DNA from 2 places in the Robertmurraya sp. GLU-23 genome. Region 2 is predicted to be linked to the other one. Evidence: riboswitches for the same ligand, from Rfam matches in the RefSeq annotation. Region 2 holds a riboswitch; the other holds the start of a gene.

Region 1 (5,606 bases), on a different contig from region 2:
AATTATCAAACATAAAGTTCCTCCCTAAAAAGCTAATACCTTACTCTTTCTTCTCCATTAGAGGTTACCTTAGTAGATATTTTATACTCTTGTTTATCTTTTTCTAAAACTAAGGTTACTTTGAATTGGCTTGCGTTTTCTACATCTGGCATAAAGTCAAATTGCTTAACGTTATTCGATAAGAGATTTGATTCCAGTTTTAATTCATTATTTGAAAATGAAATCTTACTGCGAACATCTTCCCCATCTCTAACAGCATTAGAGATGGTTTCCATTATAAATCTAGCTTCCCGTTGCAATTCATTTTCCTTTGATACTGCACTTTCCATTTTTATCCCATAACTAAATAGAGCGAAAACAAGTCCAGATACACTAACCATAATAAGAATAACAATTAATAATTCAATCAATGTTACACCTTTTTGGTTATTCACCATTTCTCACCACCGTAAAAAGTTCGATTTGGTCATTAGAATCTATTTCAGAAGTTACAATTACTTGGATTTCACTATAGCTTTGAGTTATATTCTCTTGAGTATATTCCTGCCCAACCACTTTAACTGTTGCGTCTATCAGGTCCCCGAGAGTTCCAGGCATATTACAGCCTTGCGTAGTGGAACAGTCATAATTTTGCGTTGAACCAGTGAAGCCGTTTTGTCGGATTTCTTCCATTACTTGTTGGCCAAAATATATTAGCTGTGTATCCCTTCCCTGTTCAGTTGTTCTAGTAAAACTGCCTGTCATAATTAACAGCAGAGGGATAATAGCCATTCCAGCAATGACGACAGAGATCAATAATTCAATTAATGTGACTCCCTTTTCGTTGTTCATTTTTATCTTCCCCTTATAGGAGTAGTAAGCTGTACCAGGTCCAAATATCCTCTCCGTACAGGTATGCCACTAATGTTCCAATCATAATCGAAGGCCCAAAGGCAATCGGTTCTTTTCGTTTAACAACTTTTAGTGCGATTAATAGTACTCCAACAACGGCTCCTACAAATGAGGCTAAAACCAAGCTCATTACAGTTAGTGCTGGGCCGAGTACCACTCCAATAGCTGCATACAGCTTAATGTCACCGCCACCCATGCCGCCTTTGCTAACAACAGCAAGCAACAAGAGCAAACCGAAACCAACTACACTGCCTAGTAAGTAAGTTAAAAATGGTTCTTCTCCGATAAAGAAACGTACAATTACTAGAACTACAATACTTGGTAGAGTAATCACGTCTAAAATTAACTTTTCACGAATGTCTGTTAGTACAGAAAGAATTAATAACGTTGATAATAGGATTGCAGGTAGTAGTTCTGAAGTAAGCCCTATTTCTTTGTAAACAATAAAAAATATGATTGCAGTCATTCCCTCTCCTAATGGGTATAAAGGAGAGATCCTTTCTTTACAATAACGACAACGACCTTTTAAGAATAGGTAACTAAATAGAGGAAATAAGTCAAAGAAACCTAACCTGTGATTACAGGAGGTACAGTGGGATGGTGGGTAGGAGATGGATTCTTTTTTTAGGAGACGGATTGCTACTACATTAAAGAAGCTACCCAATACGAGGGATATAATAATAATGAATAGATCAACTATAAGCAATTACTTCAGCCCCTTTCATCGAGGTTTCCATTTCATAAAAATAAAACTGCCGCATTTTTTATGTTGCGACAGCTAATATTAGCTATTAATCTTCGTCTGAATCATCAGAAGATGGTGTTGAAACACCATTACAAGATGAACTTATAGCTCCGTTAGTAACTGTGAAAAACTTTGTTGTATCTTCAGCACATGTTGGTGCAGAATCTAGATATTTGCCTGCTACAAGTGCACCTACGTCAGCTGGTACGCTTCCCACTTCTACTTCATATCTGTTAACTGCATCCTTTAAAATAGATAAAGTCTGCTTATTAGTATTAATCTCTGCTTTATCCTTATTGCCCATAACCATCGGCACCGCCACAGCAGCAATAATCCCCAAAATAACAATAACAACAAGTAGTTCAATTAGTGTTAAACCCGCTTGGTCTTTCATTTTCTTCTTTAATGATTTTAACATGAAGAAAGGTCCCCCTTTTAATTTTTATGTTTTTTCGAGAGCTTTTTCTTAAAATTTGGGAATAAAAAAACCTTTACAGCTCATTCTATGGAATGTAGTTGTAAAGGTCGGTTGCACCAATCGCTCGATATGACTCAGGTGCCCACGTACAAGTCATATTTCTTCGCGCCCTTATCTAATGAAAAGACTCTGTGATAAACATTACTTATTTACTAGTAGTCTACACTAAAAAAAATGAAAAAAAAAGAGGTTTTATGTAAATTTACTATTAGGAAATGTTGGCTAAACATTATTTTAAAAACACCATTTTCTATACTATTTTCCCATATAGAGTAGTATCTTCAATTTCCTCATTTATCATCTTTATTTTTCAGAAATAGCAATTCCAATTAATAACAGGAGCAACCATTAAATAGTTCCTTATACCTATTAGATATCATAATCTACCTCAAATAAATTTTTCCAATATTTATAAAACAAAGTAACATTTTTCCCTTTTTACCCATTATAATAGGAAGAAAATATCACTTATTCTATTAAAAAGGGGATTACATATGTCTCAACCATACCAACAAAAACCTATTTGGGCTTGGGTTGTTCTTATTTTGGGTGGCCTTTTTATCGTTTTCTCTTTACCCGGTATACTGTTAACACTTTTTATGCAAATCAGACAACTAGAAATCGTAACTTCTATCTCTATCATTTTCTTTACAATTGGTGTTTGCATGATTGTTGTTTTGCTATGGGGAATGAAGAGAGCTTGGACAGCCATTAAGAAATATAACGAATATAAAGCAAAATACACTGTCATTGAAACAAATCTAGATCCGACTCCTCAAGAGAAAAAACCCATTTGGCCATGGGTAGTCATTGGGATCGGTGCCTTACCGGTACTTGGAATGGGACCAGGTGTCATCATGCTTCCAATCATGCCTTTGTTCTTGGCTGGCATGTCTACCGATTCTGGGACTACTCCCGAATATGTGCCTATGCTTATTCTTCTGATTGGTTATGGGATCATGATTGGGTATATCACCTTACTCGTAAAAGCTATCAAGAGACTACGTTCTAAGTAAATAATCTGACAAGTTGCTCCTACCTTTTCCAGGTAAGAGCTTTTTTATTGTTAAAAAATGTTACAACATAACAGACAGAATATTCAAACATACATATAATACAGAAATATACCCACCTATTATATAAACCTTCTTTATCCCTCCAACCCCAAAAAACTAACCTTTTTACAAAGGTTAGTTTTTTACTCAAGGCTCTTTTCTTAAACTTTGTTGCTTTTTGGAACAAAATTGTAATAATTGTGCTAAGTTCCCGCAGAAAATAGCATAAATTTAATAAGAAGAGAGCCTGCAAACTAAATTCTTAAGCGTAAAATAGTTATTTTCACGTTAAAATCGGCTTTAAGATTTTAACAACTACCTTACGAAAACAGCCTTACTCAAACATTCACAACATCGGAAAAGGTGATTTTATTGGAAAAAGTATTTTTTATGAATGAAGCGATTAAGTTAGCTTGTGAAAATGTGTTAAGTAATCATGGTGGTCCTTTTGGGGCCATTGTGATTAAAGACGGGAAAATTATCGGAAAAGGAAAAAATGAGGTCACGAGCAGCAATGACCCTACTGCCCATGCTGAGGTTCAAGCGATTCGTGAGGCATGCTCCTATTTAGGTAGCTTTCAATTAACAGATTGTGAGATTTATACAAGCTGTGAGCCATGTCCGATGTGCATCGGAGCGATTTATTGGGCGAGACCAAAGGCAGTTTATTATGCTTGTACGAAAGAGGAAGCGGCTCAAATTGGCTTTGATGACCACTTTATTTATGAAGAAATTAGCTTGCCAATTGAAAACAGAACGATTATGATGAATCAAATTACGGTTGAGCAGTACAATCTACCGTTTAAAATGTGGGAAGTATCATCTGACAAAACAGAATACTAGTCTCTTATAGACACTCTAGGAGGAGAGTATGGACAAAAACAGACTAAAACAACGTATTGAAGCAGCCTCAGGGAAAATGGAGGCTGACCTTGTCATAAAAAATGGCAAAATTATTGATGTATTTACCGGTGAAATCTATGAAGGTGACGTTGCTATTACAGATGGTGCCTTTGTTGGAGTAGGGAATTATTCTGGTAAAAAGGAATTTGATGCAAGCGGGCGATATGTATGCCCTGCTTTTCTTGATGGTCATGTTCATATTGAATCATCTATGGTGTCTCCAAAGGAATTTGCGAAGGTTGAGCTGCTACGAGGAGTGACCACTATTATTGCCGATCCTCATGAAATCGCCAATGTACTAGGTGTAAAAGGCATTCAGCTTTTACTTGATACTTCAGAAAATCTCCCCTTTAATTTTTACTTTATGCTTCCTTCCTGCGTACCTGCCACTAGCTTTGAGTTAGCGGGTGCCACACTTGAGATTGAGGATCTGTCGCCATTGTTTTCCCATCCAAGAGTGCTCGGTTTAGCAGAGGTTATGAATTTTCCAGCTGTGAAACATGCGGAAGAGTCGATGTTAAATAAGCTATATGAAGCAAAGCGGTTAAACGCAAAAATTGATGGTCATGCCGCTGGTCTAAGTGATATGGACATTAATGTCTTTATGACTTCTGGTGTACGTACCGATCATGAGTGTACTACGGCCGAAGATGCGACGGCTCGTTTGCGCCGCGGGATGTACCTTATGATTCGAGAAGGTACCGTTGCTAGAGATTTAAAGAAGCTGCTTCCTGTCGTTAATGAAAGAAATGCTAGACGCTGTCTATTTGTTACAGACGACAAACATCTTGATGATATCCTTCATGAAGGAAGCATTGATTACAATGTTCGATTAGCCATCTCAGAAGGACTCGACCCCCTTACGGCTATTCAGTTAGCTACCATTAATACAGCTGAGTGCTTTGGGTTACAGGAAAAAGGAGCAATTGCACCAGGATATGACGCGGACTTTTTACTGCTAGATGATCTGGAATCTGTAAGCATCTCCCATGTATTTAAAGATGGAAATCTTATCGTTGAACATGGGCAATTAATTTATTTCCCAGAAAATGAGCAAGCAGATATCTCCTCTGAATATGTAAACACCGTTTGTTTTCATGATTTTACCGAAGAGGCATTACATCTTCCTATTGCTGAAAACAAAGCCAATATTATAGAAATCAATAAAAATAGCCTCGTAACCAATCATCTCATTGAAGAAGTGACCGTAAACGAAACGGGTTGTTTTGAATCTTCGTTAGAAAAAGATCAATGCAAGCTAGTTGTTATTGAAAGGCATCATTATACGAATGAAATTGGCGTAGGAATCGTCAAAGGGTTAGGATTGAAAAATGGAGCGATTGCGTCTACTGTTGCTCATGACTCACATAATTTAGTGGTCGCTGGAACAAGCGACTCTGATATCTTATTTGCTGCTCAAAAAATAAAGGAAATGCAGGGCGGACTTGTCGTTGTGAAAGATGGAGAAGTATTAGCCTCTCTTCACCTCCCCATTGCTGGTCTTCTTTCAATGGGCACATATGAAGACGTGTAT
Region 2 (5,016 bases):
CCAGTTCGATAACTTTCTTTTTTCACTGATTTCAAACTCAAAGGTATCTGCACCGAAATGTCCCATAAATACATGAACTCGATCCTGTATGTATCCTCCCTTTGGAAACCTCTCCTTCATGGAGGAATGTAGAAGTTCCCACGAATTCGAATAGTCCCCGGTTTGTTCATATTCATAAAATTCCTCCACCACGTGGATTGCGTGTCTAGATGGCGAAAAAAGTCCAAAACGTATTAGAAGATACCCCCCTACCAAAAAGAGAAGCAAGAATAGGAAGGGAAGCAATCCAACTCTTTTTCTTCTGTACATAAGTAACCTCCAAAAGAAGTCTGTTACTAATCCTTATGCCAAAAAAACGGAAACATACGTAACCTTTGCCCACCCCTAACATTCCTTATGAATTAAAGGAAAAGAAAAAAACCAGCCTCAGCACTGGTAAACTCAAACAAAATTAATCTCACACATTTTTTGAATAACAGTGACCAACAATATTAAGGCCATACCCCAATTAATCAACCCAAAATAATTAGATTGAAAACTCTTTGATACAATAATTCCAAAGTGGACATTAAAAACCACCAACAAAAGCGCAAAAGATAAAACAATATTAACTAACATCTTCTTTCACCTGGTTCTTCTAACTGTCGAATGTAGTAGATATAGTAACATTTTCCTATACACATTATTTTACACACATCCTAAAAAAAGTAAATAAATTTATCCTGGGGACGCAGGGGCAGGTTCCTTGTCCCAAGGGTGTGCCAAATATTCAAAGAGTTTGGGAGGAGTCAATTCCGTCCCTCTTCCAGGAAAAGTCCATGGTTCTGTCCCTATGACCATCTATTGCTTTATGGATTTACTTACCTTGCCACATCTGATACATTCACCGGTGAAATAGTTATACTTATGATATCTACGAAAAAAACAAATGATGGACTTTATTTTCAAGTAGAACAACTCCTTAACGATCTATCCGTTCATTAATTATCATTTTAAAGTTTCTTATAAAGAACAACATGAAAAAAATGTCGATTATTTCTAAGAAATAACCGACATTTTTCAACAATTCTCATAGGGACAGGTGAACTGTCCCTTTATAAATAGGGGGACATGGTGCCTGTCCCTTTATAAATAGGGGGACATGGTGCCTGTCCCCTTGAATAGTCTCAAACTTCCTTGTCAAGGCTAGGATTAGTGTGAGGAGGTAACTATGAAACAAATATATGTTGCAATATGTATTGGGAGCATGATTATTATTGGGAATACACTTGGGGAGGTTGATAGGGACGAGTTTGATTCGATTGAACAGATATACAATAAACAAGCAGATCCTTTGTTTCTATTAGACACAAGTAGCTCTTTCTATTATTTATACTCTATCAAAGAAGACTATCCCTCCTTAGCTATTAGAAAAACCGGACACTTTTTCTTCTATGGATTTATTGCTATTTCCCTCTTTAGAGTTGGAAAGTGGCAAAGCATACTAATAAATGGATTCTTCGCTACAATCTTTACAATATTTATCGGAATCTTGGATGAATTTTACCAATACTTCTTATTAGGAAGAAGCGGTCGGATGCTTGATGTACTGGTTGATGGAGCTGGTTGCTTTATTTTTGTAGTCATTTATATGGTTGCAAGGGGGTTGGTGAGACTTAGGGACAGGTCAGCTGTACCATTGGAAGAGAGAGGGACATAGATCTGTCCCTCATTTTGATTTCTCGTAACATATGGCTTGGTAACCCTTCTGCATTTTATGGGACGGGGAGCCTGTCCCCTATCCCCTGTCCCTCGCACGTTGAACAACACTTTTTGAAAAACCCGTAATCCTAGAAATTTGTCTAATTGTTACTCCATTCAATTTCATTAACATAGCTAAAACAGTATCTCTTTCGCCCTTGCTGATTTGTTGCAGCGCGCTATTGCTATTAATTCCTAATGTTCGTAAATAGTCGATCACATCTCGGTCTGACAATCTTACTCTTCCCATTTCTTCCATGCAAAGATCATCATTTATTTCATTCATATACCTAGCGATTAACTGGATTGCTTTTTCTCTATCTTCTGATAAGAGACTCAGTACAAATTTTGTATCTACGATGGTCGAATGATACAAATAATCACCTATACTTGTCCATTTACACTCAAGCACATGGCCTGCAAGACCTGCTTTTAAAGGATTTTGGTGAATATATCTAAGTACTATAAAAAAGTAAGCCCGAGTTTCAACCACTTCACTCTTAAAACGATCTTGAAACAAATGTCCACATCGTTCATATTTCATGTTGTACCAATATACATAGCTTGAACAAATTCTTTTTATGAACTCTGAAACGGTCACTTCTAGTTCCTTTACTAACAGATGCACATGATTATCCATTAAACAGTAACCATACAGTTTAATATTACATTGCTTCTTAAATCTGCCTAACGTATCAAGAAATCTTCTCTTATCATCATCCTCCTCAAAAATTATTTGTTTGTTAATTCCTCTAAGGATAATGTGGTATACTCCATTTCTGCTTTTCTTCCTAGATTTCCTTGGCAAATAATACTCACCTCGGCATACAGTTTTGGTCTTAATGAGTTTTGGTTTTGGGTGTAGGAATTATTGATTAATGATACTAAACGAATGTCATGGTAGGAGATACGTATAAGGGAGTTACTTAGGGGACGAATTACTTACACTTTATTATTCCACTTCTGATTCTATAATCCTGCTGTTTATTTATTATTTCTCTATTTCAAAGGGTGTTTCTTTCGAGGGGACGTGTTCCTTGTCCCAAAGATACTGGTATCTTTCAACTTTGCCTATTTTTATTTAGTGAATAAAGGGACAGTGTACCTGTCCCCATTTCCCATCATTATGAATTTAAATTGTTCTGAATATTCCCATCAGCGTTTGTTCTTAGGTATCCGCCACCTTGCTCCTCTGTTAGTTGTGTATTTGGAATTCCGTCTCCATCACGTGTGTACCCTTCCACGTATGTACCATCCGCACGTGAATATCCACTTACCTCATGAGGTTTCACGTGATGAACTCCTGGGTCTTCCGATGTTTCTAAACTGGAAGCGACTTGCACTTCCCCAGTATGACTGGATACGTTACTTGTATCCACACTTCCATCAGCGAGGTTTTGCTGGTTTCCAGTTGGATCACCAACATCTACACCATCTACTAAATCCACGACTCCCACAGCTAATGCTCCAACAGCAACCGTTTTAGCTATATTCTTCACACCACTTTTAATTTTTTCATCGTCATTATATTTGAAGCCTTCATAGACATCTTTGCCATTGTGGTACGTTCCCTTTGCTGTCTCATATACTCCCTTTGCTGTACGTGACACAGAGTTACCTATATCATTTAAACCTTGTTCTACTTTTCGATCATCCTTTTGAATCATTCCAGTAGTAGTATTCCACGCTCCATCAGCCACTTGCCCTAAAGTGTCTCCTGCAAATTCAGACGCCTTCTTTACTCCTTCTCCAACTTCCTTAATAAACTTACTTCCCGTCACATCACCAACTACATTAACGGCTCCTCCAACAACGAATCCAGCAGCTTTCCCTGAAAACTTACCTAAATCTCTTAAAAACCCCATCCTTCACCCTCCTAAAAAGTTAAAAGATCCACCTAAATAGGTGGATCCCCAGAATGCTATCTCCATCTACTTCGGCGACTCGGCTACCATAGCTTTTGCTTTAGGCCCGTAGTTTTGCGTCCCTACCTTTCAATAGGTTTGCCATTATCGTATAGTCTTAAAGTTATAGGATTATTTTACCATAAAATAACTAAGATTCAATACGGATCTTCAGGGGAACTAATATTATTTGTAGAGTCCATATTCTGAAAATGGCCACATATGCTGTTTTGCCAGACAGTTAGTAATAGATTTTTCTCTATATGTGAGCCTTCTTAAACAGTGAGTAGAGTTGTTACCTCTTATTATTAAATAAACTTCTAATTCATTAGTATATTTATCCTATATTAATATAGAGAAAAAAGTTAATTGTTAGTATTATAAGAGGGGGTAATTTATGTACATGAATTAAAAGAAGGAGAATTAACATGCTAGAACTTTTATTTACTATCTTTTCCTATGTCATTAAGGGAGGCGTTACATTATTGACACTACCCTTTATTTCTTTAGAATTGGGGCTCGTAAACTACATTCACTCTCAGGAATCTACCATTATTATAATAATTCAATTAATATTATCAGCGATTATTTCTTTGATGTATGTAATAATGTTAATTACTTTTTTAAAGGCTTTTCCAAAGATCATGTTTCAAATGAGTAGGGACTATAATAGAGCAATGGCAAATGGTGATGAAAATTTTGATGAAGATAAAAACCTTGATAGACTTAAACAAAAATATTACCATGACAAACTTCCCAATATTTTAACTAAGTCAAAGAAGCTTCTTGATGTAACTGGCCTTCTATTAATCGCAAGTTCTATATGGAATATTATTATTTACCGTGGTTTAGGAGAGAGTAACTTATTAAGCCTTTGGCTATGGTGATGTACGAAAACCCATACTTTTGAAACTGGTTCACTTTTGATGAATGAACCGTTGAATAAAAAGTAAAAATTCAATCAAATGTTTGATTGAATTTTTTTGTCCCTCTCCACTATGAAACTAATGCCCCTTTGGAAACTCAAACTCCCAGTAATATCCATATAAAACAACAGAAAACCTTCTTAATCTATGTATTACTTCGCTTCTCTTTAGCTAAAATGGCATTTCTATGAAAAGCAATTGATTCGTTTCTTCGTCAATTGTTCTAATCCAAAACAATAGGACACTGTATCTGTCCCCTGGTTCTGTCCCTAGATATTAATCGACTCGTTTAATTTCTCTCTATAATACATAATCTTTCCCTCTATTTCTCCCTGTATGCCTGCATCCAAACAGCAGTCTGATAAACACATATAATAATATAGTCTTGCGGTGTGCCATTTCATTTTTATTTTTACTATCCGACTATTTAGTCCCATAAAACTCTC

Evidence for each region. Region 2 has a riboswitch for cyclic di-GMP ahead of ACVBAX_RS16415 (hypothetical protein). Riboswitches for the same ligand answer to the same signal wherever they lie in the genome.
Region 1: it holds a riboswitch for cyclic di-GMP, as region 2 does, so the genes downstream of both, ACVBAX_RS07900 (type II secretion system protein) here and ACVBAX_RS16415 (hypothetical protein) in region 2, are expected to answer to the same signal.

What each region holds. Positions count from the first base shown of each region.
Region 1 is NZ_JBRKCV010000003.1:85,146-90,751, reverse strand. It holds gene ACVBAX_RS07920 (hypothetical protein) at 1-13, opposite strand, end outside; gene ACVBAX_RS07915 (prepilin-type N-terminal cleavage/methylation domain-containing protein) at 33-437, opposite strand; gene ACVBAX_RS07910 (type IV pilus modification PilV family protein) at 427-831, opposite strand; gene ACVBAX_RS07905 (prepilin peptidase) at 845-1,597, opposite strand; gene ACVBAX_RS07900 (type II secretion system protein) at 1,683-2,054, opposite strand; cyclic di-GMP riboswitch class II at 2,151-2,234, opposite strand; gene ACVBAX_RS07895 (hypothetical protein) at 2,609-3,130, shown strand; gene ACVBAX_RS07890 (deaminase) at 3,542-4,012, shown strand; gene ade (adenine deaminase) at 4,041-5,606, shown strand, end outside.
Region 2 is NZ_JBRKCV010000010.1:161,113-166,128, forward strand. It holds gene ACVBAX_RS16400 (hypothetical protein) at 1-309, opposite strand, end outside; gene ACVBAX_RS16405 (VanZ family protein) at 1,211-1,699, shown strand; gene ACVBAX_RS16410 (transposase) at 1,778-2,548, opposite strand; gene ACVBAX_RS16415 (hypothetical protein) at 2,865-3,605, opposite strand; cyclic di-GMP riboswitch class I at 3,676-3,758, opposite strand; gene ACVBAX_RS16420 (hypothetical protein) at 4,073-4,531, shown strand.